Beijerinckia sp. 28-YEA-48: one gene and its partner. The protein of the gene in region 1 interacts with the protein of each later gene in a pairwise test. Links are inferred from orthologs where the notes say so. Each region holds a gene or a part of one and is shown in the gene's direction. Other genes may lie near its edges. The genes, in order: cysE and cysK.

The links.
Region 2: the proteins of cysE (region 1) and cysK interact in binary tests that used the Escherichia coli proteins (3 or more experiments, as listed by UniProt). The link is inferred for Beijerinckia sp. 28-YEA-48 from one-to-one orthologs.

Annotation. Positions count from the first base shown.
Region 1 is NZ_FNSI01000001.1:5,601,028-5,616,207, forward strand. The notes cover bases 7,153-9,932. They hold cysE (serine O-acetyltransferase), read left to right. Parts: upstream 7,153-8,018; coding sequence 8,019-8,846; downstream 8,847-9,932. Other genes in these bases: BLW50_RS26295 (cobalamin-independent methionine synthase II family protein), read right to left, coding at 7,153-7,837; BLW50_RS26305 (DUF3126 family protein), read left to right, coding at 8,978-9,373; BLW50_RS26310 (HAD family hydrolase), read left to right, coding at 9,440-9,932. Also shown: BLW50_RS26255 (TadG family pilus assembly protein), read right to left, coding at 1-114; BLW50_RS26260 (TadE/TadG family type IV pilus assembly protein), read right to left, coding at 114-545; BLW50_RS26265 (GntR family transcriptional regulator), read left to right, coding at 797-1,525; BLW50_RS26270 (MarR family winged helix-turn-helix transcriptional regulator), read left to right, coding at 1,607-2,035; BLW50_RS26275 (LLM class flavin-dependent oxidoreductase), read left to right, coding at 2,383-3,465; BLW50_RS26280 (FAD-dependent monooxygenase), read right to left, coding at 4,210-5,412; BLW50_RS26285 (zinc-finger domain-containing protein), read right to left, coding at 5,578-5,820; BLW50_RS26290 (alpha/beta fold hydrolase), read left to right, coding at 5,935-6,693; more of BLW50_RS26295, read right to left, coding at 6,701-7,152; more of BLW50_RS26310, read left to right, coding at 9,933-10,135; BLW50_RS26315 (helix-turn-helix domain-containing protein), read right to left, coding at 10,132-10,716; BLW50_RS26320 (hypothetical protein), read right to left, coding at 10,770-11,315; BLW50_RS26325 (ABC transporter substrate-binding protein), read left to right, coding at 11,540-12,718; BLW50_RS26330 (PilZ domain-containing protein), read right to left, coding at 12,795-13,418; BLW50_RS31320 (PAS domain-containing protein), read right to left, coding at 13,553-14,689; BLW50_RS26340 (rhomboid family intramembrane serine protease), read left to right, coding at 14,622-15,180.
Region 2 is NZ_FNSI01000001.1:4,461,171-4,476,441, forward strand. What follows is about bases 28-2,898. They hold cysK (cysteine synthase A), read left to right. Parts: upstream 28-908; coding sequence 909-1,889; downstream 1,890-2,898. Other genes in these bases: dut (dUTP diphosphatase), read left to right, coding at 28-402; BLW50_RS20920 (RrF2 family transcriptional regulator), read left to right, coding at 399-851; rpsT (30S ribosomal protein S20), read left to right, coding at 2,030-2,290. Also shown: more of dut, read left to right, coding at 1-27; chromosomal replication initiator protein DnaA, read left to right, coding at 3,070-4,584; BLW50_RS20940 (polyamine ABC transporter substrate-binding protein), read right to left, coding at 4,803-5,888; BLW50_RS20945 (aminotransferase), read right to left, coding at 5,893-7,059; cobU (bifunctional adenosylcobinamide kinase/adenosylcobinamide-phosphate guanylyltransferase), read left to right, coding at 7,136-7,675; BLW50_RS20955 (LysR family transcriptional regulator), read left to right, coding at 7,763-8,416; BLW50_RS20965 (tripartite tricarboxylate transporter substrate-binding protein), read left to right, coding at 8,819-9,847; BLW50_RS20970 (cupin domain-containing protein), read right to left, coding at 9,900-10,403; BLW50_RS20975 (ABC transporter substrate-binding protein), read right to left, coding at 10,649-11,530; BLW50_RS20980 (TonB-dependent receptor plug domain-containing protein), read left to right, coding at 11,882-13,768; BLW50_RS20985 (FecCD family ABC transporter permease), read left to right, coding at 13,867-14,916; BLW50_RS20990 (ABC transporter ATP-binding protein), read left to right, coding at 14,913-15,271.

The DNA of each region.
Region 1 (15,180 bases):
GATGCCAAGCGCCATAAAGCCCATGAGGGCGGCGATGGCGACGCTCATGAGGATCATGGTGGCGCCGCGTCGGTCACGGAGGAAGGCTGTGGCTTTGAGCTTCCAATGGGGCATCAGTAATTCCCCTGTTGAATGGTGGCCGTGCGTTGGATTTGAGGACTGGGCAGGGGCAAAAGATTGCCGAGCAGATAGGGCAGGCTTCCCGTCAGGTCGTAGGAGACGGCTACCTGGAACATGGCAATAGGGGTCGTGGCGCTCGTCGTGGTCACCGCCATTTTTGCACTATTGATGAGCAGATAGTCGCTGGCATTGGTCGTGATATAGCTTCTGGCCAAGCTATCGCGCTGGGTTGCCGTGGTGCCCGCGACCGAGGCGCGGGCGGCTTCAGACGCGATCTGCTGAAGCTCATGATGAACGCCTAAAATGTAGCCAAAACAGGCTATTCCCAGCAATAAGAACAGCAGGAGCGGCGCCACCAAAGCGAACTCCATGGCGCTGACGGCGCGGGTGTCATTGATGAAATGAACAGGCTTGGCTGTTGCCATGATCCGTCGCACGCCCTGCTGCATTATAACCGGCATATTTCGATATGCCTTGGTATACCGTTGTATTTAATCCCCTATTTGTTGATGAAACCTTACTGTTCGCTTATGCGACTTTCGTCCTTTGCTTCACTAAGGCTGGGGACGGACGTGCTTTGCCAGCATTAGGACGTCTTTTGTTGTCAGTGCTCGTTTGGGTGGATTGCCGGATGGCGTGATTTTCTATGCCTTTTTTATAACGATGGAATTGTCCGATGAAGTTGGTGAAAAAATTAGAAGGTGATGCGGATTTAGCCGAAAACCGAGAGCAGCGGGCCATTGCCGGTCTCAAGCGACTAATAGGTGATGGCTCGTTACAACCAGGCAGCAGAATTCCTGAAAATGCTGTTGCGCAATCTCTAGGTCTTTCACGTACGCCGATGCGTTCGGCGCTCAAGAGTCTCGAAGCCGAAAATTGGGTCGTGCGCAATTCGGGCGGTGGTTATTTCGTTCGTGAGTTCACGCTGCGTGATGTGATCGACATGATCAGATTGCGTGGTGCGATGGAGAGGCTGGTTATCCGGCTGGCGGTCGAGCGCGGCGCGCGCGCTTCGGATATCGCCGAACTCGAACGGCTTGCTCAGGCGATGGATGATACGTGTCATCCCGATATCGACAGTGCGGAAAAGCTTGAGTTGCTCGCGGAGCTCGACAGCGAGTTTCGCAAGCTGATCGTGCAATTGGCCGACAGCACTTTGGTGACCAGCATATTGATGCGCACCATGTCGCTGCCGTTCATTGGTCTGGCCGGGTTGGACTTTGAAACCTTATCGAAGGAGATGCGTGGGAATCTCAAAAAGTCCAATGCCCTTTATCACGTGATGATCGCGGCCATTCGTGATGGTGATGGCGGGGCGGGTGTGCAGGCTGTGACCGAACACATGGATATCTTTATCGCGACGATGCGGGCGGTGATTGATAGCTCGGGTGGCCGATCCAGTTGACTTCACGGCTGAATGCCGAATTGTCAGCTTGACAGGGCGAAGCTGCGGCTCTAACCGGCGCTACCTGCCGGTTATTTGTTCATGTTCGATTTTGCCAATTATTTTCCCTACCTGCTCAATCGCGCTGGCGCGCGGTTGGCACTTGCGTGGGGACGTGAATCCAAGCCCCTGGGCGCGACGCTGCAGGAATGGCGCGTGCTGGCGGCTCTGTCGACGCGGCGGCCGCAACGCATGTCGGAACTGGCCGACTCCACGACCATCGACCGGACAACTTTGTCGCGTCTGGTTTCGCGCATGGAAGAAAGCGCACTGGTCGCGCGCGGGCGCTCGGAAGACGATGGCCGGGAAGTGCAGATCGATCTGACGTCCCACGGCGAACAGGTGACCGAGCGCATGCTGCCATTGGCGTCGCGCTATGAAACCATTGCGCTGGACGGCTTTTCGGAAGCGGAAGTGGCGGCCTTCAAGGACATGCTGAAGCGGGTCTTCGCCAATATGGATCGGCTTTAAGATCGCGCTTGCTGCGCCGCAGCACAGTTTTCACCCCATGACCCCATGATTCCGGCTTGCGTCCTGTCCCGCTTTGCGGCAAGATGCGTGCAAATGCACATATTGTGTTGTGCTGGTGGAAACGGAGGGAGAGCGGCCGACACCTTTGAACGACGGCCAAAGCGGCTCGTGTCGATGGCGTGATGCACTCAAGTGACGTGTCATCCCTGTCGACGATCAGGCAACGAGACGGTTCTCCAATTTACCAAGCACTCACGAACACGAGACGTCGGCCTGCAACGAAAAGCGCAAGGCTTTCCAGGCCGCCGAAGAACAAAAGCCACGGATATCTTGCGAAGGAGGGTTTCATGGAATTCGGCTACTTCACTCTGAGCGACAACAATTACGAGGACATCACGCGGACGCCGGAAGATTTCATTCTGGAGATCCGCGAGCAGGCGCTGCATGCCGAAAAGCTCGGCATGCATTCGGCCTGGATCGGCGAGCATCATTTCGACTCGCTTGGCGTCAACTCCTGCCCGCACATGGTGCTGGCCTCGATCGTCGCGCAGACCAAGCGCATTCGCATGGCGCCGGCCGTCGCGGTGTTGCCGATGCATCATCCGCTGCGCGTGGCCGAAGAATGGGCGACGCTGGATCTGCTCTCGGGCGGCCGTGTCGATTTCGCCGTCGGTCGTGGTTACGATCGCAAGGAATACGAGCCCTTCGGCGCCGATTACATGACCTCGCTTGAGCGCATGGAAGAGGGCATCGACATCATCAAGAAGGCCTGGGAGACCAACGGCAAGTGGTCGCATAAGGGCCAGTTCTATACGATCGACGACATGGCGATCACGCCGCGGCCGCTGCAAAAGCATGTGCCGTTCTTCATGGCCTGTTTCTCGAAGGCGAGCATGGAGATCGCTGGCCGCAAGGGCATGGACATCATCTTCGCGCCCTTCGCCGCCGCGCTGACCTTCGGCGATCTGGCAACGGCCACGCGCGCCTATCGCGAGGAATGCGAGAAGCACAACAACAAGCCGGGCAAGGCGATGTGCAGCTATTTCATCCACATCGGCGAAGGCAAGGATGAGGAATATGGCCGCGCGCGCCAGATGGCGTATTTCCGCCGCGCGGTGACGCCGGCCATTACGCAGGACCCGTCGAAGTCGCCGCCGTCGATGATGTACATGAACAAGATCGTCGACTTGCTGAAGGACGTGAACGCCGGCGATCTCGGCGAGAAATCGATCCTGCTCGGTTCGGCGCAGAAGATCACCGACTCGCTGAAGCGCGTCGAAGCGGCGGGCATGGAAGAGGTCATCTTGTACTTCAACTGCGGTGGCAAACCGCATTCGATGGTTGTCGAACAGATGGATCAGTTCATGAGCGACGTGGCGCCGCACTTCGCCGGTTCGCACATCAAGGTGCGCGCTGAGGTCGCCGCCTAAGGTCGCGCACAACGGCAAATGAAAGCCCCGGTTCCGATTGGAGCCGGGGTTTTGTTTATGGGTGTCTCTGCTGGCTGCACCCGTCATTGCGAGAAGCGCAGCGACGAAGCAATCCAGAGGCGCGTGCTGAAACGTCAATAATGCCTGTGGCGCTGGTCTATTGACGCTATGGCTCTACATCTTGGCTCTTGGATTGCTTCGCTTCGCTCGCAATGACGGTTCAAGGTGCAGAGTCATGGGCGCAAATAGGCTTGCGCCGCAGGCATTTTCTGATGCGCTGGCACGTGCCCTTGGTTGTTGAAGAACCTCGGTGTCATCCCCGACGGCCGCGCAGCGGCTGAGCGGGGATCCAGAGCAAGCGGTAGAACGCCGATCGCTGCGATGATGCAACGCTTTACCACGCGCCCCTGGCTTCCCGCTCGCGCCTGCGGCGCGTCGGGAATGACACTGAGACGGCGGCACAGATGCGAGAAAGAACAAAACAAGAACATAATTCCGCCGCCCTCCCTCCGTATTTTCGAGCCCGGTTTTATTGCGGCGGGCATCGCAGCCGTAGCGGGAGGAGGGCTCTTGGATCATGCGACACGGACATCGAAGCGGGGCTGTCTGGCAGCACGTTGGCAGCAAGTCGCCTCCCTCCTGATCGCATCTGGGGAGGGGGTGTCGCGCGATTCTGAGGAACAACCCCATGCAAGGGCATTTCCCGGGAAGTTTTCCCTGCCAGAGCTGGGTCAGAACCGAGTTCTAGGCGCGATAGCCGTAGAGCCAGTCCATGCGCGCCATGGCGGCATCGACACTGAGGCGGCGCATGACCATGTCGCGGGCCAAAGCGAGCGGGTTCGACAGGTGATAGATCGAGCCTTGCCGCCGCGAGGCGAGAACGACATCGGAGGCGCGGCGAATGCGGCGTGCCTGATAGGCACGGATGAGGGCGGCGATGTTGCTGCCATGCCGGCTGGCCGCAAGGCCAATTTCGGCCGCGTCCTCGATGGCAAGCGCTGCGCCCTGGGCGAGGAAGGGCAGGACGGGATGCGCGGCATCCCCGAGCAGCACGGCCCGTTCCAGCGCCCAACGATCGACGGTGTTGCGGTCGAACAGCGGCCAGCGGCGCCATTCCTTCACCGCGCCAATCAGCTCCTGCGCATCGGCATGCCAATTGGCGAAGCGGGCGCGGACGAACTGCGCGTCGCCCTCGGTCTGCCAGAATTGTCGATCGTCGTCGCCGCGCCAGCGGTCCTCGACGATGGCGACGATATTGACCACGTCGCCGCCCCGCAGCGGATAGTGGACGAGATGCGCGCGTGGGCCGAGCCAGAGATTGGAGGCGAGCATCAGCGCGAAGGCGGGGGCGTTCTGGGCCGGCAGCAGGGCCCGCCAAGCCGAGCGGCCGGAATAGACCGGGCGGTCGCTGAGGCCGAGGCCGAGCCGCTCGCGCACGGTGGAGCGCAGGCCGTCGGCGCCGATCAGCAGATGGCCGTCATAGCGCACCTGCTCGCCGTTGCGGGTGGCGCCCACCTGGATGCCGCCGGTCAGGGTGGTGAAGCCGAGAACCTCGGTATTGGTCTCGACGCTAATGTCGGGCGAGCGCGCCGCTTCCTCAAGCAGCAGGCGCTGCAGATCGGCGCGATGGACGACCAGATGCGGTGCGCCCCAGCGGGTTTCAGCCAGGGCGCCGAAGGGCATGCGCATCAGCTGCGTGCCATCGGAGGCGCGACGGACGTGGAGGGCTTCCGGGGTCAGGGCGACGCGATGCAGCCGCTCGAGCAGGCCGAGGTCGCGCAGGATGCTGGTGGCATTGGCGGAGAGCTGCAGGCCGGCGCCGACCTCGTCGAGCATGGCGGCGCGTTCCAGCACGCTGACGCGAAATCCCGCGCGCGACAGAGCCAGCGCGGCGGTCAAACCACCGATGCCGGCACCGGCGATGATCGCGTGGGTTTTCTCGCTCAAGGGAACATCCAGCCCTGGAAACATCCAGCCCTTGAGAGCTGTTCCGGCCCCGCTAGAATCGGAATCGTGCCCTCATTTCCTATTTTGACGCATTTTTCGCGCGAACCGATACCCACTTCGCTTGAAAATGCTCGGCAAAATGCTCGACCAATGACTTGGGCTTGGTCAGGCGGCGCGGGCCTTCACTTCGCATTCGGCCGGGTCGGAATGGCCGTGCAGGGCGGGTTCGTAGATGTAGCGGGTCGAGCAATAGGGGCAGATCGACTCCTGATCGCCGCCCATATCGATGAAAATATGGGGATGGTCGAAGGGCGGCAGGGCGCCGATGCACATGAATTCCTTGGCGCCGACGCGCACCGCCGGAACGCCCGGCTGGTTGTGAAAATGGGGGGTGGCGTGGTCGGCCATGGAAAATTCCTCGATCCTCGGATATTGCGTTGCACCTTAGAGAAGGATGGCCCCCTTGGGTAGAGGGCTTTCGGCCGCAACAGGACGGGGGGAACCCCGCTGGAGATGGGCTTCATGCAGTTTTTTTCGTCCAATGGCGTGCGTATTGCCTATATCGACGTTCCCGCCGCCGGCAACGACCGGAATCAGCCCATCGTCCTGGTGCATGGCTTTGCCTCGAACCACGCGGTCAACTGGGTTTTTCCACAGTGGGTCAAGACGCTCACCCAGGACGGACGGCGGGTGATCGCGCTCGACAATCGCGGCCATGGCGAAAGTGAGAAGCTTTATGATCCGGCCGCCTACAGCCGGGCGATGATGGCCGGCGACGTCGTCAACCTGATGGATCACCTTGGCCTGCCGCAGGCCGATGTCATGGGCTATTCGATGGGCGCGCGCATCACCGCGCATCTGGCGCATGATCATCCCGAACGGGTGAGCCGGGCGGTGTTCGGCGGCCTTGGCCTCAATCTGGTGCAAGGCGGCGCGCTGCCGCAGGGCGTCGCCGATGCATTGGAAGCGCCCACGGGCGAGGGCCTGACCGATCCGATGCAGAAGATGTTCCGGCGCTTCGCCGAAGCGACGAAGAGCGATCTGCGCGCGCTCGCCGCCTGCATGCGTGGCACGCGCCAGAGCATGAGCGAACAGGACATGGCGGAGATCACCTGTCCGGTGCTCGTGGCTGTCGGCACCAAGGATGATGTCTCGGGCGATGGTCCGGCACTGGCGCGCATGCTGCCGCAGGGTCAGTCGCTCGCCATCCCCGATCGCGACCACAATCTGGCGGTCGGCGATAAGACTTATAAGCAGGGCGTGTTGGCGTTTTTGGCTTAAGCCAAACTCAGTACAATTCCTTGCTCGCCAGCGCCGCACCGTCGGTGAGGGCCTTCAGCTTGGCCCAGGCGATCTGCGGATGCGAGCGGCCACCGAAGCCGCAATCGGCGCCGGCGACGACGTTCTGCTTGCCGACCGCATGCGCATAGCGCGTGATGCGCTGGGCGACGAGTTCGGGATGTTCGATCACGTCGGTTGAATGGGTGATGACGCCGGGCATCAGAATTTTGTTCTTCGGCAGCTTCACCGTCTCCCACACTTTCCATTCATGCTCGTGCCGGGCATTGGCGCCTTCGATCAGATAGGCCTGGGCTTTCACATTGAGCATGATGTCGACGATCTCCTTCAATTCGAGATCGTAGGCATGAGGCCCGTGCCAGCTGCCCCAGCACAGATGATAGCGGACGCGATCTTCCGGAATGCCTTTCAGCGCATGGTTGAGCGCCTCGATCCGCCGCATGCAGCGGCTACGAAACGCCGTAAGGCCCATGCCGATGCCGATGCGATCCCACAGCGCTGGCAGCCAGGCGTCGTCGACCTGAAGAATAAGGCCTGACTCGGCGATCGCCCGATATTCCACCGCCAGCGCATCGGCGAGCGCATAAAGATAGGCTTCCTCGCTGCCGTAATGCTCGTTGCGGCGATAGACCTCCAGGCTCGCTGGGGCGGTCGAGGTGAGAAAGGCTTCGGTACCGCCGGCCGCCTGCTGCATCAGCGCGATCTCACGCTGCAACTCTTCTTGGCCGGTATAGGCGATCGGACCGTTGCAGACCCAGATCGGCCGAGCCTGCTTGATCTGCCCGCCGGGCGTATAGAACAGCGTGCCGCGCTCGCTGGCGTATTGGTAGAAGGCGGCGAAATCCTCGCGGTCCTTGCCCTGGGCGAGCAACGGTTTCTCACCTGCTGGCGCCGGCCGAGCCTCGAAGCCGGAGAAGCGGCTTTCGACGAAGGACAGCCAATCGCCACCCTTGGTGTATTCGCCCTCGTTGACGATATCGATGCCGATTTCGCGCTGCTTGCGCACCACGGCCTCGACCGCAGCGGGCAGTTTCTGCGCATAGTCGGCGGCGTTTTCGTCGAGGGCGACAAGGGCCGGCAGGCTGCCGACATGGGTGGTGCGGATTTTCGTCGGGCTGCCCAGCATGCATCCTCCCTCTGCCGTGGAAATCGCCACACTTTCCGTGCGTTAACCGAAGTCTAGCAAACCGGACAAGGGCTGGCCTTGTCGGTCCATGACCACGTCATCATATTCGTGGTATAAATGGACGGACGCAAGGTCGCTGGGGTAGAAACCCCGACGCTTCGGTCGCGTGGTGGAGAATGGAATGACGATGCAGTCCTCAGCCAAGATCATCGGCTTTGCCGATACGGATCCGCTGCTCGCGCGGCTACGCGCAGAGGCCGAGGAAATGGTGCGCAAGTCACCCGAGCTTTCCAACCTGGTGCTCGCCAACGTCCTCAATCATAGCACTCTGGCCAGCGCGGTGATCCAGCGCGTCAGTGAACGTCTGGAAAGCCAGAAAGTGCCGCGCGATATCCTGCGCCAAACCTATACCGAGGTGGTGGCGCATGATCCCTCCATCGCCGAGGCCTTCCAGGCCGATATCATGGCGGTGTTCGATCGCGATCCGGCTTGCATGCGGTTGATCGAACCGCTGCTGTTTTTCAAGGGCTTCCATGCGATCCAGGCGTATCGGCTGGGGCACGCACTGTGGAAGGCCGACCGCCGGGACTTCGCACTGTTCCTGCAAAGCCGCGCCTCGGAAGTCTTCCAGACAGACATTCATCCGGCGGCTGAGATCGGCAAGGGCATATTCCTTGATCATGCGACGGGCCTCGTGGTCGGCATGACCGCTGTTGTCGAAGACAATGTGTCGATGCTGCAGGACGTGACGCTGGGCGGCACGGGCAAGGAAAGCGGCGACCGGCATCCGAAAATTCGCCATGGCGTGCTCATCGGTGCGGGCGCCAAGATCCTCGGCAATATCGAGATCGGCCATTGCTCGCGCATCGCGGCGGGTTCGGTCGTGCTGCATCCGGTGCCGCCGAAAAAGACCGTGGCCGGGGTTCCGGCACGGGTGGTGGGCGAGGCCGGCTGCGCCGAGCCGGCGCGCACGATGGACCAGATTCTCGCCGAGAAAGCAGAGGGCTAGCACCCTGGCGGTCGATCCGTCGTAGCGCGCGGTTTGGCGTTTTTCCCATCGCGTCTCGCGCCAGTGTCTTGCCCCCCGCTGCCTTTTCTGGCAATGCGGGCGCCGATAGGACGGCAGCTGGAGAGTACCGCGTGGAAAAGACCGAAATACGCCAATTGCAGGCCTTTCTGCGGCACGCTTTCGGCAATGAAGAGATTCGCGTCACCGTCGATCCGAAGAACACGGATGCTTCGGCCGTCCATCTCGGCGAACGCAAGATTGCCGAGATCACCGTCGATGACGAAGACGGCGACCGTTCCTTCGCGCTGGAATTGCGCATTCCCGTCGGCCGTGAAGTGCTGCAGGACTATCTGCGCCGGCTGTTCGAGAACGAAAAGCTGAAGATCGTCGCGCGTGGCCGCAAGACCGATTCCGTCGAACTGAATTCCGGCGATGATTTTCTCGGCGTCATCTCCGCCGACGATCCCCGTGGTTCGTCCTTCACCTTGCAGATGGCCATTCTCGATTTCGATCTTGAGGATTTCTGACGACGCCTTTCGCCGCGCATAAACTATGCGTGGCTTGATGCAGGGAGCGGATGATAGAACCGCGCCATGTCCGTTGATCTGATCTGTCTCGATGCCGACGATACGCTTTGGCACAATATGCGCCACTTCGATGCGACCGAAGCGGCGCTGCTGGCGCTGTTGCGCCCCTTCGCCGAAGCCAATGTCGCCCGCGAAAAGCTCAATAGCTGCGAAGCGCGCAATCTCAAGCTCTATGGCTATGGCGCCAAGGGCTTTACCCTGTCGATGATCGAGATGGCCTTGGAATTGGGCGGCGAAGATCTGCCGGCCAAGGTCGTGATGGAGATTCTGGAAGCGGGCCGTGCGCTGCTGGCGCATCCGGTTGAGTTGTTCGACGATATCGAGAACACGCTGGATGCATTGGCGGAGCGTGGCCGCCTCGTCCTGGTGACGAAGGGCGATCTCTTGCATCAGGAAACCAAGCTCGCCGCTTCTGGCTTGGGCGATCGGTTCAGCGGCATCGAAATCGTCAGCGACAAGACAGCCGAGACATTCCGGCGTCTGTTCGCGCGCTATGATGTGGCGCCGCACCGCGTGATCATGGCTGGCGATTCCATGCGCTCCGACATCTTGCCGGCGCTTGAGGCCGGCGCCTGGGCTGCCTTCATTCCGCATGCGCTGGTGTGGCACCATGAACGCGCGGCTGGGCCTGGCGAGCATCAGCGCTTCCGGCAATTGACGCGCCTTGCCGAACTGCCTGGTTGGATCGATACGCTCGGTTAGGCTGCTAGCGTTTCCACGAGCCGGGTGGCGGTGCCATCGGACAGGACCAGGCGCGTCCAGCGGCATAGGCTCGGGCGGATCGGCACGACAGCCGAGCCATTGTCGCCGGTGTGAAATTCGATCGGCATCGCCAGCGGGCTCTCGCGCCAGTCGCTGTTGGCCAGCGCTGTTTCGGCCGCGACAACCTGTTCCGTCGCATAGGGCCACAGCGAGCGGCCGATCAGCTCGGTCGCGGCCAACTGAAATTGTTGGCTCCGGCTTGCCGAACAGGCGAGCAGGCGGTGCGTCAGATCGCAGACTAAGTGCATTTGGCGTGGATTTTCATTCACCAAGGTCGCCAGCATCTGATCCGCCGCCGTGTCGAGCCGGGCACCGAGCAGCGCCTCGATGCGGGCGCATTCCACAGCCTCGATCTGCTGCGTGCCGGCTTCCCAGCGCGAAATGGTGCTTTGGACGACCCCGAGGCGTTCGGCCAGGTCCGCCTGCTTGACGCGATGCAGGCGGCGCCAGCGGCGCAGCATGGCGCCCAGATGGGGCAAAGGCAGGAGAGGTACGGGAATATTGGCGGCGATCATGGTCATGACTTCGCATGGTGGCGCGGCGAAAAATTGTCGAGCGACGACTGTGTCGGCATTCAGCGCGTCATGCTGAGCACCAGGCCCTGTACCCCTTGAACGATCTTCTCCCAATCGGTCAGCAGATCGGGCGAGAAGCGAATGTTGACGTCGATCGCGTCGATCCGCAGATCGGCGATACAGGTGTCGGGCAGTCCGTCATGGGCCTGCTGCGGGCGCATGCAGCGGGCGGCGAAGCGGCGGCCGTCCGGTTGGGCGATATAAAGTTCCTCGTCTGCATAGGGACTCTTGGTGGCGAAGCGGCGCATGACCAGACCGCCGGGATGGCCCCAGGTGTCGCGCTCGAGAAAGCGGGCATAGAGCTTGGCGGTGCGATCGGCCGGGTCGAGGGCGGGATCGGCTGGACGCAGCAGCAGAATGAGAATGTCTCCGTCCGCCTGGATCATGTCGGGCTGCAATGGTGCGGTTGGCGGAGCGGGCCGGAAGCTGTCGAAACGCGCCGCAAGCGCCAGTTCGTTCATCGGTCCGCCGCCCTTGTCTTCAACGTGGCGGATATAGGCGGGCTCGAGGCGCAACCGCGATTGTCCGAGCGAGACCTCGACCATGCGTGGCGTGCTCTGTCCGAAGTGTGAAGCCAGGATGAGGTATCCTGCCCACGATAGAGCGGCCAAACAGACAAGGGTAATCATGGCGAATCGGACGCGCATGGGCACCAGTCTACGCCATGGCCGTGGTCTTCGTCGAAATAGACCGAGACATCGGTGCACGTTGGCTCTAGGGGTGCGCCATGGCATAGTGCCTTTCTATTGGAAACGACGAGGGCGAATAAATGAAGTGGGGAGTTGTGTTGGCCGCCGCTACGGCAGCGCTGGTATTTGCCGGGCCGCAGGCTCAGGCGCAGGGTGAGCCGCCGATCAAGATCGGCATGATCTCGTCGCAGACGGGTCCGTTCGCTGCCGTTGGCCGGCAGATGGAAGCTGGCGTGCGGCTCTATATGCAATTGCACGGCGACACGGTCGCTGGCCGCAAGATCGAGTTGATCGTCAAGGATGACACCGGTGTCGCCGATACGACGCGCCGCTTGGCGCAGGAACTTGTCGTCAACGACAAAGTGAATTTCCTCGCCGGCTTCACATTGACGCCGGGCGCTCTCGCCACCGCGCCGATCGCGACGCAGAGCAAGACGCCGATGGTCGTCATGCTTGGCGCGACCTCGATCATTCCCGATCGTTCGCCCTATATCGTGCGCTCGATGTTGTCGGTGGCGCAGGTTGGCGTGCCGTTCGGCGAATGGATCCAGCAGCAAGGCGCCAAGTCGATCGTGACCCTGGTGTCGGATTATGGTCCGGGCCAGGATTACGAGACGCTGATCACGCAAGGCTTCGAAAAGCGCGGTGGCCAGGTGTTGGCGAAACTGCGTGTGCCGCTGGCCAATCCTGAATTCTCGCCCTTCCTGCAAAAGATCATCGATCTGAAGCCCGATGCGCTGTTCGTCTTCGTGCCGTCAGGCGGCGTTGGCACGGCCTTCATGAAGCAGGCGTCGGAGCGCGGCCTCGCTCAGTCCGGCATCAAGGTCTATACGGAAGGCTCGATCGTCGAGGACGACATCGTCAACGCTGCTGGCGATATCGCGCTGGGCACCATTTCGGCACACAACTATTCGGCGGCCCATGACAGTGCCGCCAACAAGGCTTTCGTCGAAGCCTATAAGAAAGCCTACAATCGCCGGCCGAATTTCGTCGCGGTCACCGGCTATGACGGCATGCACATGATCTACGAAGCGCTGAAGAAGACCGGCGGCAAGGGCGATGGCGATGCGTTGGTGAAGGCGATGGTCGGCCTTGAGTTCGAGAGCCCGCGTGGCCCGGTGAAGCTCGATGGCGAGACGCGCGATCTGATCCAGAACATCTATGTGCGGCGCACAGAGAAGGCGGCCGACGGCGAACTCTACAATGTGGAAATCGCGACGATCCCGAATGTGAAGGATCCGACCCGTCCGGCGAAATAATCTGGCGGATACGAAAACAGAAACGGCGGCCGATCGGCCGCCGTTTTTCGTTGCCGGCTGATCTGATCAGCCGGGGTTATAACCGAATGCCTGGATCGAAACGTTCGATCGGCAGTTCCTTGAGGAATTCGATGGCGATGCCTTCGGCGAAATGACGGACGATCACGCCCTCCGTGCGTCCCACGGTGACATGGGTCCCGAGGGCTGGGCGCAGGGCGGTTTCGAGCGCGGCGCCGGAAATCGACACGTCGATCAAGCGGACGATGGTCTCCGTGCCATCGGGCAATTTCAGCAGGGCGCGCTTGGTGACCGGTTCGATGCGCTCGTGGCGGCGGTCTTCAGGCAAACCGAGCAGATGGCGGTTGGCCATCCAGGTGAGTTGGTCGGCGAGCTTGTCGCGTTTGCGCGGCGAGACGCGCAGCTGAGCGGCGAAGCCGTTCTCGATGTTGCGCACGAGCTGGCCTTCCAACCGGCCGATGTGATCGAGATAGATGACGACCCGCGAACCGATCGGTCCTGAGACCGGGGCAAGCAAAGCGACACCCCCTGGCGACATGTCGAGGGTCTGGCAGGGGTATTCCTGATGATCGGCGAGCATATAGCGCCCCTGGATACTCACCTTGACCCGCTGGTGGCGGCGGCGATCCTGGAACTCATCGGCTCGGGCGACTCTTTGCAGCGTGGCTTTGGACCACGACATGATGGGGCTACCTTTTTGTGAACCCCGTCAGCCTAAGGCCGAAACAGTTTCGACCCCGTCAAACGGATTCGGGCAGCTCTGTTATTTCTATGTCGGCGTTAATTTTTCGCTTTCGATCCCGATTCAATTGAATCTTAACGGCCGCCTTCGAGGACAAGCAGATGGCCATGACGGCGCGTTTGATAAGCTTGGGCGATGGGCGGGCTGGGGTTGCCCATGCCCGTGGCGATCGGCGGCGTGGTTTCATCGACGATGAAGCGGGAGGTCGCGATCCGTAGAGATTCGACGCCAATCAGGCCAAGCCAGGAGGGAATGGCGGTCGGCGTGAGGGCGCCGAGGAGCCGGGCGTGGGTCTTCCCCTCGTGGCGCAGGGGCAGAATGAGCATTTCCAGCTCGACCAGCGCCCGCTGGGCAGGGGCCGCGGTCACGCCGATAACGGCCGGTACGGTTTCGTCGAGAACCGTGCTCAGCAGGCGCTCGATGGTCGGCTGATCATCCCGGTGCCAGAGCCCGGTGAAGGTTTCGCCCAGCACTTCGCGGCGAAAAAGCGCGCTGATCCGCGATCCGGCGATCCGCAAGGGGTAGGAACGGGGCGGGTCGACCTCCAGCATGAATGTGCTCGGGAGCGCGCCACGAATGGCCGTAGGGTCAAGCTCAAGCCGACCAGGCGCGGCACGCTCTTGTCGTAATTCATTCCAATAACTGAAGAGCTCGCGCGTCGCCGTCTGTTTCATAAGTACCCCAGTGAGACAGTCTGTCCGGATTTGAGACGTTCCGGCTCTTTTTGCCGCCTGCTTCAGGGCTGGGGAGCGAAGGTCGTGCCAGGGATGGCCAGGTGGATGGCAAGCGGATGGCCAAGTGGCTGATCGTAAACGGGCAGGGCCGGCGGCGGGGCTTAAATTAAGGTTAAAAATGTTTGTCGGTTGTCGCTCCTGAGGGGCGGACCCATACTCTGCCTGTCGGCCGACGTGGCCGTTCCGACGCATTTCTGAGTTCAAGGGCTTCCGCGATTGCCGTGCTCCATCCGGCAATCGAGATTGGAAGTTAGCCGCCACAGGCTCCGGTGGCGGTGGACTAGACCAGGGAGCCCCGTCAGGGGCTCCCTTTTTGTTCATTTTCACGGCATTACGGTTTGTCGGCGGGATTTTCCGGCGCCACTGCGCTATCTGAAGAGTGCAGTTTGACCAATGGGCGACCACCGACGTGCAGCGTGAAAAAGTTTTCAATCTTCCTGGCGTCGTGCTGGCTCTCGTCGTCGTGTTCCTCGCCATCCACGCGGTGCGTGTCTATGGGCTGACGATCGATGACGATGGCTGGGTGTTCCGCACCTTCGCTTATGTCGCCGGCCGCATGACTTTCACTTTCGATCCGGATGCGGTGGCGACAGCTTTGACCGACCTGGCCTCCGATACGGATGGGTCGCAGCTGGCCGTGGCGCGCTATCTTTTGGGTGACGGCAGTCTGCAACCATGGACGCTTGTGACCTATGGCTTCCTCCATGCCGACTGGATGCATGTGGGCATGAACTGCCTGTGGCTGGTGGCCTTTGGCGCGCCGGTGGCGCAGCGGCTCGGCCCGGCGCGGTTCCTGGCGCTGTTCCTGGTTGGCACGGCGCTTGGTGCGCTCACCTATTATGTTTTGCATCCGGTGCAATTCATTCCGCTGGTCGGGGCTTCCGCCGGCGTTTCAGCGGCGATGGGCGCTGCCTGCCGTTTCATCTTCCAGCCTGGCGGTGCGTTGGGGCCAGCCGATACATTTACGA
Region 2 (15,271 bases), 1.1 Mb from region 1 along the record:
AGCACTGGCGCGGCCGGACTGGATCTTGTCGCCGCCATTCCCGCCGATGATCAGGTCTCGATCGCGCCTGGCCAACGCCGCCTCGTGCCGACAGGCCTGGCGATCGCTTTGCCCGATGGCTACGAGGCGCAGGTTCGCCCCCGCTCCGGCCTCGCCCTTAAAAATGGCGTGACGGTCCTGAATGCTCCGGGTACGGTCGACAGCGATTACCGGGGGGAAATCGGAGTGATCCTGATCAATCTGGGCGATGTGCCCTTCGTTATTGCTCGCGGCGATCGCATCGCGCAGATGGTGGTCGCACCCGTCAGCCAGCTTGAGTTCGAAGAGACATCGGCGCTGGCAACATCGGAGCGTGGCGCCGGTGGCTTCGGGTCGACAGGCGGGCGGGATGGCGCCAAATGATCCTGTTATCGCGTCGGGCTGTTCTGGCCATAGCGGCCGTCGTCGATATCGCGCTGCATGCGCGCCCGTCGCCCGTGGCAGCCAAGACGCTCGCAGGCCGGCATCAGCTGCCGCCCCGGCATCTTGAAACACTGCTGCAAGCCCTGGTCCATGCTAATATCCTCAAAGGCGTGCGGGGACCGCGCGGTGGCTATGAACTGGCCCGCGAGCGGCGGCGCATTTCGGTCGGCGAAATCGTCCGGGCGGCTATGTCCGAGACCTTCGACGACCAGAGCGAAGATCGCACCGCCTCGCCGCTGGTCGATAAAGTCATCGTTCCGCTGATCGCCGACGCCAGCAAGGAGCTCCTGGCCATTCTGGACCGGTCGACAGTGGAAGATCTTTGCCGGCAGGCCGAGACCGCATCGGCGGTCAGCGATGCCAAAGCGACGATTGATTTTACGATCTAGCTTTGGTATTTTATTATTTCGACAGTATTTATATGGTAATATCGAAGGAGGGTTCCGATGGCCGATGCAAAGCAGGATCAAGGGACCAAGGTGCCCGGCCGCGGCCGGATCTATGATTCCATCACCCAGACCATCGGCGACACGCCGATCGTCCGCCTCAACCGCATCGCCGCCGAGGCTGGGGTGAAGGCCAATATCCTGGCCAAGCTTGAGTTCTTCAACCCGATCTCGAGCGTCAAGGACCGGATCGGCGTCGCCATGATCGATGCCCTGGAAGCGGCCGGCAAGATCCAGCCTGGCAAGACCACCCTGGTCGAGCCGACGTCTGGCAATACCGGTATCGCGCTCGCCTTCGTGGCGGCGGCGCGCGGCTACAAACTGATGCTGGTGATGCCGGAATCGATGTCGATCGAACGGCGCAAAATGCTGGCCCTGCTCGGCGCCGAACTGGTGCTGACGCCTGCGGCGCAAGGCATGAAAGGCGCGATTGCCAAGGCTAACGAGATCGTCGCCGCAACGCCGGGCGCTGTCATTCCGCAGCAGTTCGAGAACCCGGCCAATCCGGAAATCCACCGCAAAACCACCGCCGAGGAGATCTGGAACGACACCAAAGGCACGGTCGACGTGATCATTTCGGGAATCGGCACCGGCGGCACGATCACGGGCGTCGGCCAGGTCCTGAAGCCACGTAAGCCTGGCCTTAAGATTGTTGCCGTCGAACCGGAGGATTCCCCAGTGCTCTCAGGCGGCCAGCCCGGCCCGCATAAGATTCAGGGCATTGGCGCCGGTTTCGTCCCTGCGATCCTGGACCGCACCGTGATTGACGAAGTGGTGACGGTGGGCAACCAGACCGCCTTCGACACATCGCGAAAACTGGCCCGGCTGGAAGGGGTTCCGGTCGGTATTTCGGCGGGGGCCGCCGTGGCCGCCGCCCTGGAAGTGGGCGCCCGGCCCGGGATGGAAGGTAAAAATATCGTTGTCATCCTTCCCGATTTCGCCGAACGCTACCTTTCGACGGCCTTGTTCGACGGACTCTGAGCCGGCACCGCAGCCAGACTCAGAAGCGTTGACGCCGATGGCTATTGCGCCTAAAAGGGCCCGCAAATGGCGGGTCTTTATTTGACCCGCCGCTGAAATTCCTGCCGGGCGGATGTCCGGCATTTTTTCGAGGACAACACATGGCTAACACCGCGTCGGCCCGCAAGGCTGTCAGAAAGATCGCGCATCGTACCGCGGTCAACCGCTCGCGCCGCAGCGCGATGCGTACCTATGTTCGCAAGCTCGAAGAGGCCATCGCTTCCGGTGATGCCACTGCCGCCAAGACGGCGTTCGACACTGCAGCCCCTGTCATCATGCGCGCAGCGCAGAAGGGCATCCTGCACAAGAACACCGCGTCGCGTAAGGTTTCGCGTCTTGCTATTCGCGTGAAGGCACTCTGATTTCAGACTGCGATCGCGTCTATCATTAGAATGGATTGAGAAGCCTGGATCGAAAGATCCAGGCTTCTTGTTTTGTGATTGTCACTTCGTCGTCACGCGGCATTTGCAACGCGCATTTCATCGAGCAAATAATCTTTCAAAGAATCAGCGTTTTGGGCCCCAAGATTTCTGTGTTCTCGGTGTGAGCCTGTTGCGAGAGTGACTCTGCCGCAGCAACATCTCGTGCGACGTTCTCAGCGCGTCAATTGCGACGGAAATGCGTAAATTTCTTGTCGCGCGGAATCAGCCATTTATCCGCGTCAATCTAAAAGCCGCACACGCTTGAATATTTATTTCAGCCCGCGCCTCGGCTTTATGTTGCGTGTTGTTCACAGCAGTGAATAAGTTGATCCAACGGCGCGGGCATGCTGCACGAGAATGTTCATCGCTCGGTAGCGGACAAAACATTTCAGCAAGAGTTTAAAGAGGCAGACGCGTGTCGTTGGAACGTGCAAGTGATGACTGTTGCCGGCTCGGGACAAGCCGGCAGCGGGGGCCAAACAAATGCAGATCAACTGCAAACGGAGACGGGGACATGGCGGCGAACTTTCATTTAACCATTTATCGTTTCGAACGTACTGCGCTTTCAGCTTTGCCGAGTTCGCTCGCGTTTAGGTCTTGACGCCGAACATCATTCGTAGCTGATCGCTTCTCAATTTCAGCACAGAAACCAATCATCATCACCGTGCGTTGCCGTCTGGCTATGCCAGGCGCAAGACGGATATTCTTTGGACATCGCCATGACACTCAACTCGCAACCCGCCTCAGATCACCACGCGCTTCGTCAAGCCGGCGAAACACCGCCGCGTGGCGAAACGAGTGTTGCCTGGGAACGCGTCTGCCAGCGTCTGCGCAGCGAAGTCGGCAAGGACATTTATAATTCCTGGTTCGCGCGCCTCGAATTCGAGCGCATGAACGACACGACGCTGTTTTGCACGGTGCCGACCAAATTTCTCAAAAGCTGGATTCAGTCGCACTATCTTGAGCGCCTGACGTTCGCGGTGAGCGCCGAATTCCCCGGCATGACCCATGTCCTCGTCGACGTGCGCTCAAGCGCGCGACGCCCGGTTCTTGTCGGCCAGCCGCAGAACGCGATTGGACTCGTTGGAGATTCGCACAACGACGTATCGCCTGTGCGCAGCAGCGGCGCTGTCGCGCCGACGGTACGGCGCATCGATACCGCGCCTGCGGAAGTCGAAGTCAACGACGCCTTCGCCGGCGCGCCGCTCGACAAGCACCTCACCTTCGATTCCTTTATCGTCGGCATGCCCAATCAGCTCGCCCATGCGGCCGCGCAGAAGGTCTCGCGCAGTTCGCGCGACGAACCGACGCAGTTCAATCCGCTCTACATTTATTCCTCGGTCGGCCTCGGCAAGACCCATCTACTGCAGGCGATCGCCCATTCGGCCAGCGCCAATGGACAGAAGGTCATTTACCTGACCGCCGAGCGCTTCATGTACAGCTTCGTCGCGGCGCTGCGCACGCAGACGGCGATCCAGTTTAAAGAGAAGCTGCGCGGCATCGATACGCTGGTCATCGACGACGTGCAGTTCCTGCGCGGCAAATCGATTCCGCAGGAGTTCTGCCACACGCTGAACGCGCTGATCGATGCGCGCCGCCAAGTGGTGATCGCCGCCGATCGGCCGCCGTCAGACCTGGAGACGATCGACGAGCGCACCCGCTCGCGCCTGGCCGGTGGCCTGTGCGTGCAGATGCGTCCGTTCGACGAGAACCTGCGCCTCAAGATGGTCGAATCGCTTGTCGCAACAGCCAAGACCGCGCATCCGAGCTTCAACGTGCCGGAAAGCGTCTTCAAATATGTCGCCAACGCCATTCAGACCAATGGCCGCGATCTCGACGGCGCCATCAACCGGCTCATCGCCCATTCGACCTTGGCCGGTGCGCCGCTGACGGTGGAGATGGCCGAAAGTGCTATTCGCGACCTGGTGCGCACCAGCGAGCCCAAGCGCGTGCGGATCGAAGACATCCAGAAGCTCGTCGCCAATCACTACAACGTGTCGAAGTCCGACATTCTGTCGTCACGCCGCACGGCCACCGTGGTGCGGCCGCGCCAGATCGCCATGTATCTGGCCAAGGTCCTGACCCTGCGCTCGCTGCCGGAGATCGGCCGCCGATTCGGTGGCCGCGATCACACCACAGTGCTGCATGCGGTGCGCAAGATCGAAGCCCTGTCGAAGAGCGACAATCCGCTGTCGGAAGAGCTCGAACTGTTGAAGCGCATGCTGACTGATTAGTGGTCAAAAGCCTTCTGGTCATGACCTTGATGTCATCCCGGACATCTGCGCAGCGAATGATCCGGGAACCAGGGGCAAGGGGTAGAGCCTGAGACGGCTGCTACCTTTTTGCAGGCATAGCCAAACGAACAGCAGCACGTACTTTGCCACTGGATACCGGATCACGCTTAGCGTGTCCGGTATGACACCCGGGGCGTCCTGCTATCGTTCCTTGAAAATCACCGCGACGTCTTAATCCGAGTCCATTCGCGCGTCACGAATCGCTGCAACGTCTGCTCGTAAGGCGCCACGGTGAAGAGGCGGCGCATGGTCGCCTCGTCCGGATAGATCGACTTGTTGTCGGCGATCTCCGGCGCCAGCAGAGCCTTGGCTTTCAAGATGCCGCTGGCGAAATTGGTGACGGTGCTGTTGCGCGCCGCTACATCTGGCCGCAGCAGGAAATTGATGAAGGCATAGGCTTCGTCGACATGCTCGGCATCTTTGGGGATGGCGAGATTGTCCATCGACATCAGCGTGCCCTCCTTCGGGATCACATAGTCGATGACGACACCGTTGCCCGCCTCACGCGCCCGGTTGCGCGCCTGAAAGCTATCGCCAGCCCAGGCGACCGCCATGCAGATGTCGCCGTTGGCGAGGGCATTGATATATTCGGATGAGTGGAATTTACGGATATAGGGCTTGACCTGCATCACGAGGTCGGCAGCCCGTTTGATTTCGTTCTGGTTGCGCGTTTCCGGGTTGAGGCCAAGATAACGCAACGCGATCGACAGAATGTCCTCGGGGCTATCAAGCATATAGACGCCGCAGTCAGCGACCTTCTTGATGTTCTCGGGCTTGAAGATCATGTCCCAGGAATCGATAGGGCGGTCGCCGAGGCGCGCCTTGATCTTCTCCACGTTAAACGCGATGCCGGTGGTAAACCACATATAGTTGACGGAATATTCGTTGCCGGGATCATAGGCCGAGAGGCGCGTGGCGATCTCCGGCCAGATTTCCGAACTGTTTGGCAGTTTCGACCGATCGAGCTTCTGATAGATGCCGGCCTTGATCTGCCGTTGCAGGAAGGTACCCGAGGGCACCACCACGTCATAGCCGCTCTTGCCCGCCAATAGCCGCGTTTCCAAGGTCTCGTTGGAATCATAGGTGTCGTAGACGACCTTGATGCCGGTCTCCTTGGTGAACGCGTCGAGCAGCTTCTGGTCGACATAGTCGGACCAATTGAAGACATTCACCACTTTGGTCTGAGCCAAGGCCGGTGTGGCAAGCGCCAGCAGCGCGACGAAAGACGTAAGGAGTTTCCGCATTTTCTTAGTTTCCCGATAGTCCAAAGGCGGGGGCGGCCTGGCGCAGGCGTTCAAGGGCGCGGTCCTGCGTTTCATCTTTTTTGGCGAAGCAGAAGCGCACGGCGTTGCGATAGACGTTTTCCGCATAGAAAGCGGACACCGGTATCGTCGCCACGCCAAATTCACGCACAAGCTTCTGCGCGAAGGCGACGTCGTCGGAAATGGCGAGTTCACTGATATCGATGGTCACGAAATAGGTGCCCTGGCTCGGGATCACCTTAAAGCCGACATCCTTGAGGCCGGCGGTGAAGCGATCGCGGCTCGCCTGGAAGGTCTGGCGCATGGTGGCGAAATAGGCTTCGTCCTTCATCAGCCCGTGCGCCACGCCAACCTGCAAGCTCGGCGCCGTGGTGAAGGTGATGAACTGATGCGCCTTGGACAGGCCCTTCATCACCGCAGGTGCGGCCGCCACGAGACCGACTTTCCAGCCGGTGAGCGAAAAGATCTTGCCGGCCGAGCCGATCTTGACGGTGCGCTCGCGCATGCCAGGCAGGCTCATCATCGGGATGTGTTGGCGACCGTCAAAAACCAGATGTTCCCAGACCTCGTCGCAGATGGCGATGGCGTTGTAGCGGACGCAGAACTCCGCCAGCAGTTCGAGCTGCGCGCGCTCATAGACAACGCCGCAGGGATTGTGCGGGTTGTTGAAGACCACGGCCTTGGTTTTCGGGCCAAAGACGCGCTCCAGATCGGCGCGCGCCATGGTCCAGGACGGCGGCTGCAGGTTGACGAATTTCGCGACGCCGCCGGCGCGCTGCACGAGCGGCAGGTAGGCGTCATACATCGGCTGGAACAGCACGACTTCATCACCCGGCTCGATCACAGCCATCAGGGCGCCAGCCAAAGCCTCGGTGGCGCCCGACGTCACCATGACCTCCGTGGTTGGATCGAGATCCAGGCCCTGGAAACGGCTGTAATGGGCCGCTATGGCCTGGCGCAGCTCCGGCAGGCCCATCATTGGCGGATATTGGTTCCAGCCGTTAAGGACGGCATCCGCCGCGGCGCGGCGGACGTCCTCGGGGCCGGGGTCGTCGGGAAAACCCTGGCCGAGATTGATCGCATTGAGATCACGGGCGAGCCCGGACATGACGTCGAAAATGGTGGTCGGCAGGTCGGCGAGTGTGGGATTCATTGCGCTTCTAAAACAGTCCTGGACGATGTGGTGGGTTCCTAGCATAGGCACCTGAACAGAAAAGGAAACGGAGCGGATGGCTGCACAATCGACCCTGGCGACCCAGGCGACCCTAGTGCTCGGTGGCGCCCGCTCCGGCAAAAGCCGTTTCGCGCAGCAATTGGCCGATGCGAGCGGCTTGCGGAAGCGGATCATCGTCACGGCCACGGCCGGTGACGCCGAGATGGAGCGCCGCATCGCCCATCACCGGGCCGAGCGCGCGGCGGACTGGACCACCATCGAAGCCCCGCTCGCCCTGCCCGAGGCGATCACTTCAGCCGCCGCGGCCACCCATCTGGTTGTCGTCGACTGTCTGACGCTCTGGCTCGCCAATGTGATGCTGGCCGGACACGACGTGGAAGCCAAGAGCCAGCAATTGACCGCTGCGGTCGCCGCCTGCCCATATCCGCTGGTGTTGGTCAGTAATGAAGTGGGCTTCGGCATCGTGCCCGACACCGAGCTTGGCCGTGCCTTCCGGGATGCCCAGGGGCGTCTCAACCAGATGATGGCGGCGACTTGCGCCAAGGTGGTGCTGGTGGTGGCTGGGCTACCGCTCCAGATCAAGCCGCAGGGGTGAGAGGTCCCTTGTTTGGTACTGTCTTGGATGGCACCCTAGCCGCCAAGCTGCCGGACCGAGCTGCTGTATGAGGAGACGAAATATCCAATGGATCGGCTGAGGGCGCTACGGCTTTTTGTCCAGGTTGTGAAAGCGCGTAATTTTACCGCCGCCTCAAGCCAGCTCAACATCTCCCGCTCCTATCTCAGTCGTGAAATCAGCGCGTTGGAAACGGCGCTCGGCGTTCGCCTGATCAACAGAACAACGCGGCATGTGAGTCCGACGGAAGTTGGCCGCATCTACTATGAACGTTGTGCCAAACTTCTCAATGATCTCGACGAAGCCGATTTTGAGTTGGCCGCCAATCATGGTGAGCCGCGCGGTCACATCCGACTGTTGGCGCCAAAATCTTTCATGGTTTTCGCGCTTCCCGACGCCATCGTCTCTTTTTCGAAAAAATATCCAGACGTTGAGATGACGGTTCTGCCGTTTGATCGCAAAATTGACCTGGTCCAATCCGGCATTGATTTGGCTCTGCGCTTTGGCGACCTGAGTGATTCAACTCTGGTCTGTCGCAATTGGCGGCGTTCAATCTCCAGGTCTGCGCGACGCCGCGCTATCTTGAGCAGCACGGATTGCCGAGAACACCCCAAGATCTGCTCGCCCATAACTGTTTGCGGCACACCATTCATACCAACAATGCGGGATGGGTTTTCCAGTCAGCGGATGGGCCCTTGGAGGTCAAGGTTTCGGGCAGTCTGATCGCCAGCAGCTCAATGTTCTTGCGCGAGTGTATTTTGCGGGATCTCGGTATCGGCGTCGTGCCGAGATATAGCGTTGCCTCGGATATCAAGCAGGGCAGGTTGATCACAATCCTGGACGAATTCCCTGTCGGCCCGCTCCCTCTCTATGGAATATACGCCGGCAACCAGCTGTCCCATCGGGTGCGGTTGTTCATGGATCATCTTGCATCGTGGTTTGGATCTGAGCGACTGGAAGTTTAGCTGCCAGGCTCCCCATTGATTGTCCTTTCGCAGCGCGGCATCCGCAGCGCGCTTATCGTTCGCTGAATGGCTCAAAAGGGAACAACACTGTTTCCAAAAGCCATGCCAAACGCGTTTTTAAAGACGCTAATCTGGGCGAAAGACATCAGGGAGGATTGATATGATCCGCGTCGGTCAAACCAGCGTTCTGGCAGGCCTGCTGACCTTTGGCTTGGCCGCTTCTTCGGCGACTTCCGCCTTGTCTCAAGAGCAGAAGGATTACGCCGGCCGTCAAATCCGTTTCGTATCAACAGGCGGCCCGGGCGGCGCCTTCGATACTTACATGCGGACGCTCATCCCGCCGATGGAAAAATACCTGAACGCCACGCTCCTGCCGACCTACGAACTGCTCGGACTGGCCGCGATCGATCGCGTCGTCAACGCGCCAAAAGATGGCAGCACCATCGTGCTGCTCAGCGGCGAAGGCATGATGACATCCTTCCTTTATAAGATGCCGGGCGTCCGCTACGACCCTCGCAAGATGGAATGGATAGGTCGCGTCGCCGATGAAAAGAAAGTCATCGCCGTTTCTCCCACATCCAGCTTCAATTCCCTCGCTGACCTCGTCGCCTCAAATCGCAAAGTTCTTTGGGGCTCGGTCAACAATTCAGACAGCAATAGCGATGCGACGGCGGTTATGGCCTACGTGACGGATATGCCGGCCAAGATCGTCCTTGGTTATGGCGGCTCCTCGGGCGTCAATTTCGCCCTGGCGAATGGAGAAGTCGATGGCCGCGTGGCTTCCCACGACTCCGCCGCCCTTTTCGTGCGGGCAAAGCAATATAAGGTTCTGGCGACGGTCGGCTTGTCGCGATCAAAAATGTTTCCTGACATTCCGACGATCGCGGAAGTGAGCCCGCTGTCCGATGATAAGAAGTTAATTTTGGAATGGCGCGCCAATATCGCCGATTTGGGACGCGTCATGATCACGACGCCGGGAACGAGGCCCGCACTGTTGTCGCTGTTGCGCAAGGCCCTGGAAAATGCGTTGAATGATCCTTTGGTGGTGGAGCGGCTGAAGGAACAACAATTGGTGCCCGCCTTCGCCAACGCCGAGGAGACCGTCAAGCTGGTCGAAAAATCCCTCACCATGTTGGACGCGCCGCACATGGAACAGGTGCGGAAGATCGCATTGGAGCGATATTATTGAACATGAGAAGGCGGGCGTAATCCCGCCTTCTCCCGAACGCTATTTTTCCGTTCTATTTTTTCTCCGCAGCGGAATAGAATTCTCCCGTTCCCGGCACGAAGCGTTGCGCGGAAACGTCCGTGCGCCCACCGTCCCTTGCGTGTGGCGCATAGGCGGCCACTTGAAGAAGTTCGAGCTCTTCCTCGCCGGCGCTTTCAAACCAATATCGCGAAAAACGCGGCGTCACCGTGCCTTCGTTGGGACCGAACTCGCCAATCAGCACATCATTGGGTCCGTAGAAGCGGACACGTCCCTTGAGCACCATCCAAAACGTATCGACCCGGCTGTGATAGTGAAGATTGTTTTCGCCACCGCCCTTTTTGACAATTTGCACGACGGCCTTGAACAGATCCGTCCGGTGCAGCGCGACGAACCCTTTCCCCGTGCTGACCCCTTCCGGCTTCTCATATCGGAAATTGCCATATCGCTTTTCGGCGTCCAGGTGCTTTGCTTCCAGCTCATCTACACGGGCTTGCTCATCTGCCGGGGCTGGCGCGGTGATGCTCTCAGGGGCCATTTTTCTCTCCCAATTTGCGTGACCAGCCGGCGCGGTCCATTGGCGACAGGCGACGTCGCAAACGCTGGACTTTTGTTTTCTGCGCCAACCAGCGATCCATGAGCAGTCTAGCTGAAACACCTGTTTCCGCTATGCAGCAATCGGTGACATGACTGTTGACTGAGTTGGAACCTCTGTTGGTTGAGGCTGAAGCGCGCTTGTGCCGGCCCGCTCCCTAGCGGTGTTCAACGCGTCTGGGACGGCATTCACCGCACCTTGGCTTTGATCTCCTGCGCCAAACGGGCCGCCAGGGCGGGAATGGCCGGGCCCGGGCAGATGGTGAGCAGATCGGGCACGACCAGGCGGCGCTCAGGCGGATAAAGCCGACGCAAGGCCGGGTGTTCGAGCAGGGCCTCGCCCTGGTCCTCCGGACGGTCGTGCGCCTCGGCCACCATGAGATAATCGGGCCGGGCCGCAACAACCCGCTCAAGATCGACGAAGCCGCTCGCCATGAGGCCGACGTCGCCGGCGGCATTGCGCAGGCCCGCCTTAACGGCGAGATCGCCGGCTAGGCCAGCATGCAGAACATAGCCGCGCCGGTGCAAGATGAGGAAACTGCGCTGCGGCACTTCCCCAGCCAAGGCGGCGAGGGCGCCCGTGCTTTCATCAATGGCCGCCACCAAAGCCGCGCCCCGGTCGGGGTGGCCAAAGCGTGCCGCCAGCGCAGTGATCTCGCGCCGGGTCTCGTCGAGACTGACCCAAGAATCAACGACAGCGAACGGCCGCGCCTTGGCGGCGAGGAAATCCCGGGTGAGGCGATTGTCATAACGGCCCAGAACGACGAGATCGGCCGAGAGGCGAATCAGTTCCTCGGCCGCGCCGGTGTTGCGCGGCAGACCAGCGGCCTGCGCCGCGAGAAAAGAAATCTCCTTGTCGGCGGCAAAGGGACTGAGCGAGACGATCTGATCGCGATCGGCCAGGCTCAGCACAAGCTGATCGGCGCAAAGATTCGCCGATACAATCGAGGGTTGTTGCGACGGTTGTTGCGCCTGCGCCTCATCAGCCATGACGAGCATGGCGACGAGCGCCATGGCCTTCATGCCACACCTGCCAGAGTTACGGCCGGAGCCGGCCTTGCCACCTTGCATTCGCAGAATCGCCTCTGTACGGTCATAATTGTTGGTGCCCCAGCGATGGGGTGAAACGGGAATGCGGTGAGGGAAACCGATGCCGCAGCTGCCCCCGCAACTGTAAGCGATGAGCTGACTTCGCACCATGTCACTGGGTGATCACCCCGGGAAGACGCGAAAGCAGCGACGATCCGCGAGCCAGGAGACCGGCCAACATCTTCGTTTTCTCTCAAGCCGTCGGTGGGATGGCAGGAGGCTATAGTGATGCATCGTTCCCCTGGTAACGCCGCCATTCTGGCTGGCGTTTTTTGTTTATCCGCGCCGGTTCTGTCAAACTCAGCTAGCGCGCAAAATGTCCCGCCAGGGTATGTGCCGCTGCCAACGCTGGTCATCACCGCCAACCGCACACTACTGCCGATCGAGCGGCTGGGCGCCAGCGTCACTGTCATTCCAGCCGAAGAGATTCAGAACTACGGCACCAAGAGCCTCGCCGACGTGTTGCGCGGCACGCCGGGCCTCAACATCACCGAAACCGGCGGCCCCGGCTCCTTGTCGAATGTCTCGCTGCGCGGCTCCACCCCCGGCCAGACGCTGGTGCTGATCGACGGCATTCGCATCGGCGATGCTTCGAGCACCGACGGCTCGCTCGATTTCGGCGCGCTGTCGGCCATCGATATCGACCGCATCGAGATCGTGCGCGGCCCGCAATCGGCGCTTTATGGTTCCGACGCCATGGGCGGCGTCATCAATGTCATCACCCGCAAGGGCGAGCGCAAGCCGCGCCGCAGCGTGCAGGTGGAAGCCGGCACTTACGGCACGATTTCAACGACGGGCACGCTCTCTGGTGCGACCGACACGGTCTCCTATGCCTTCTCGCTGACCGGCTTTCACTCCGATGGCTTCTCGCGCTACGGCTATCGCATCGGCCGCATCACCAGCACGCTGACGCAACCGCTGGAAAACGACAAGACCGACAAATTTGCCGGCTCGGCGCGGGTGACATTCACGCCGTCCGACAGTTTCTCCGTCGATGTCGGCTTGACGCGCTTCGCCGATGTCGCGCGCTTCGACAATCCCGGCGCCTTCATGCCGGCCGACAAAGACACACGCTTCAACAAAGGTCGACAATTCGTCACCACTGCCTTCGTGCGCGCCAATTTCGATCCGTTCGGCGGCCTGTTGAAGAATTCACTGACCGTCTACTCGAGCCTCATCGAGCGGTTCAACCGGCTGGAGCAGTCGTGCTTCGACACGTTCTTCAACAGCTATAACTGCGACACGACCTTCCGCTCGCGCCGCGTCGGTGTCGAATATCAAGGCACGGCCAATCTCGGCACATACGGCCAGTTCATCTTCGGCGCCAAGTCGGAACGCGAAACCGCGTCCTCGCGCGAGGATTGGCTGCAGGCGCCTTATACGATCTCCATGCCCTTCTGGGGCACGCAGATCACCAATTCGGTGTTCGCACAGCACAGCATCACTCTGTTCGACCGCCTCGACCTGACACTTGGTGGGCGCATCGACGCCATCGACAACAGAACCGTGTTCCCGACCTGGCGCGCCACCGCTGCCTATCGCTTCGACGAGACCGGCACGCGGCTGCGCGTCAGCGCCGGTACCGGCGCCCATGCCGCCTCGCTCTATCAACGTTTCAGCATTTACGGTCTGCCGAGCCTGCGGCCGGAACAGAACTTCTCTTATGAGGCCGGCATCGACCAGACCTTGTTCGATGGCCGGGTGAAAGCCTCGGCCACCCTGTTCGACAGCTGGTATCGTAACCTGATCGACTTCAATCCGGCGGCCAATTTCTTCATCGGCCAATATTACAATGTCGGCCACGCCCGCATTCGCGGCGTCGAAGCCTCGATCGATGCGGTCATCGTTCCCGACACCTGGCGCGCGCGCGTCACCTTCACCGGCATGACCGCCGTCGACGAAGACAAGCAGATCGGCCTGTTGCGCCGGCCGCGCCAGCAGGGCAGCCTTTCGGTCATCTACACCGGCATCCCGAACCTGGAGGTGGAAGGCCGCGTCTACGTCGCCTCGGCCCGGACCGACATCAGCAACGACTTCCCCTATGGGCGTGTGACCTTGCCGCAATATGGCCGGGGCGATATTCGCGCCAGCTACAAGTTCAATGATAATGTGACCGCCTTCGCCCGGCTCGAGAACGTGACCAACGCGCGTTATCAGGAGATCCGGGATTATGGCGTGACCGGCCGCGCCATCTACGCCGGCTTGAAGGTGACATGGTAGAATCGACCACCACAGCAAATCGCGTTTCAACAGAAACGCGATTTTGCCCAAAATCTCTTATTTTGACGCGTCTCCATGACATTTGATGAGGTCATCAAATGCTGAAACGCTACGCAGCACCGTCTAAAACAGTCAGGCTCCGGACGGCTTCGGCCGCCTCCGGAGCCTTTCTCATTGTGCTGTTTGCCGCGCTGATCGTCGTTGCTGTTCTGTCCCTGATGCTCGGACCGGCGCATCTTTCGCTGCACGAACTTGTTCTCGGCCTGACCGGCGAAAGTGAAACCGCTGCGATCATTCTGCGCGAGATCCGGCTGCCGCGCGTCATTCTCTCGATTTCCATCGGCGGCATGCTGGGCCTCGCCGGCGCGGCGGTGCAGGGACTGAGCCGCAATCCTCTGGCTGAGCCGGCTGTGCTGGGCACGCCACAGGCGGCGGCGCTCGGCGCGGTGCTGATGATCTATTCCGGGTTGGCGGATGCCTTCTCGCTGGCGCTGCCGCTCGCCGCCATACTCGGCGCCATGCTCGCCATGCTGGCGACCTTGCTGGTCGTGCGCCGCGTCGGTGGGGTGATCTCGCTGCTGCTGATCGGCCTGATGATCGGCAGCCTGGCGGCCGCCGCCATCTCGCTGATCCTGTCGCTCTCCTCCAATCCCTATGCGGTGACGGAAATCGTGTTCTGGCTGATGGGCTCGTTCACCGATCGCTCGATGTGGCACGTGGCTTTGTCGCTGCCCTTCATCATCGTTGGCGCAGCGGCATTGTTCTGGTGCGGACCCGCCTATAAAGCGCTGACCTTGGGCGAAGAGACGGCGACCTCGCTCGGCTTCGATGTCTGGCGCGTGTCGCTGATCACCAGCGCCGGCATTGCGCTAGGTGTCGGCGCCGGCACGGCGGTCGCCGGCGCGATCGGCTTCGTCGGCCTGCTCGCGCCACATATTGTGCGGCCGTTCGTGCGCTCGGATGCGCAAGCGATCCTGCTGCCGTCGGCGCTGGTCGGCGCCATCCTCACCACGTCGGCCGACATCATGGTGAAACTCATTCCAGCGACGAGCGAGATCCGGGTTGGCGCGCTGATGGCCGTCATCGGCGCCCCTTGCTTTCTCTATCTCGTCATCGCCCGTCCCTACCGGCTGGACGACCGCGCATGAGTGGCAGCAGCTATATCATCGTCGACCACCTCGGCGTCGCGCTCGCCGGCCGCAAGATCATCGACGACCTGTCGCTGTCCCTGGAGGCCGGCCAGTTCGTCGCCTTGATCGGCCCAAACGGCTCGGGCAAGACGACCTTCCTGCGCGCGCTCGCCGGCCAAATGGCGATATCGGGATCGATCACCCTCAACGGCACGGCGCTCGCCAGTCTATCTCTACCGCAACGCGCCCGCGCCATCTCCTATCTGCCTCAGGACATGCGCCAACCAATCTGGCCGGTGCCGGTGCGCGACATCGTCGCTTTAGGACTGATGCCGTTCGACGCGCGGGCGGATGGCAACGATCCGGCCATCGA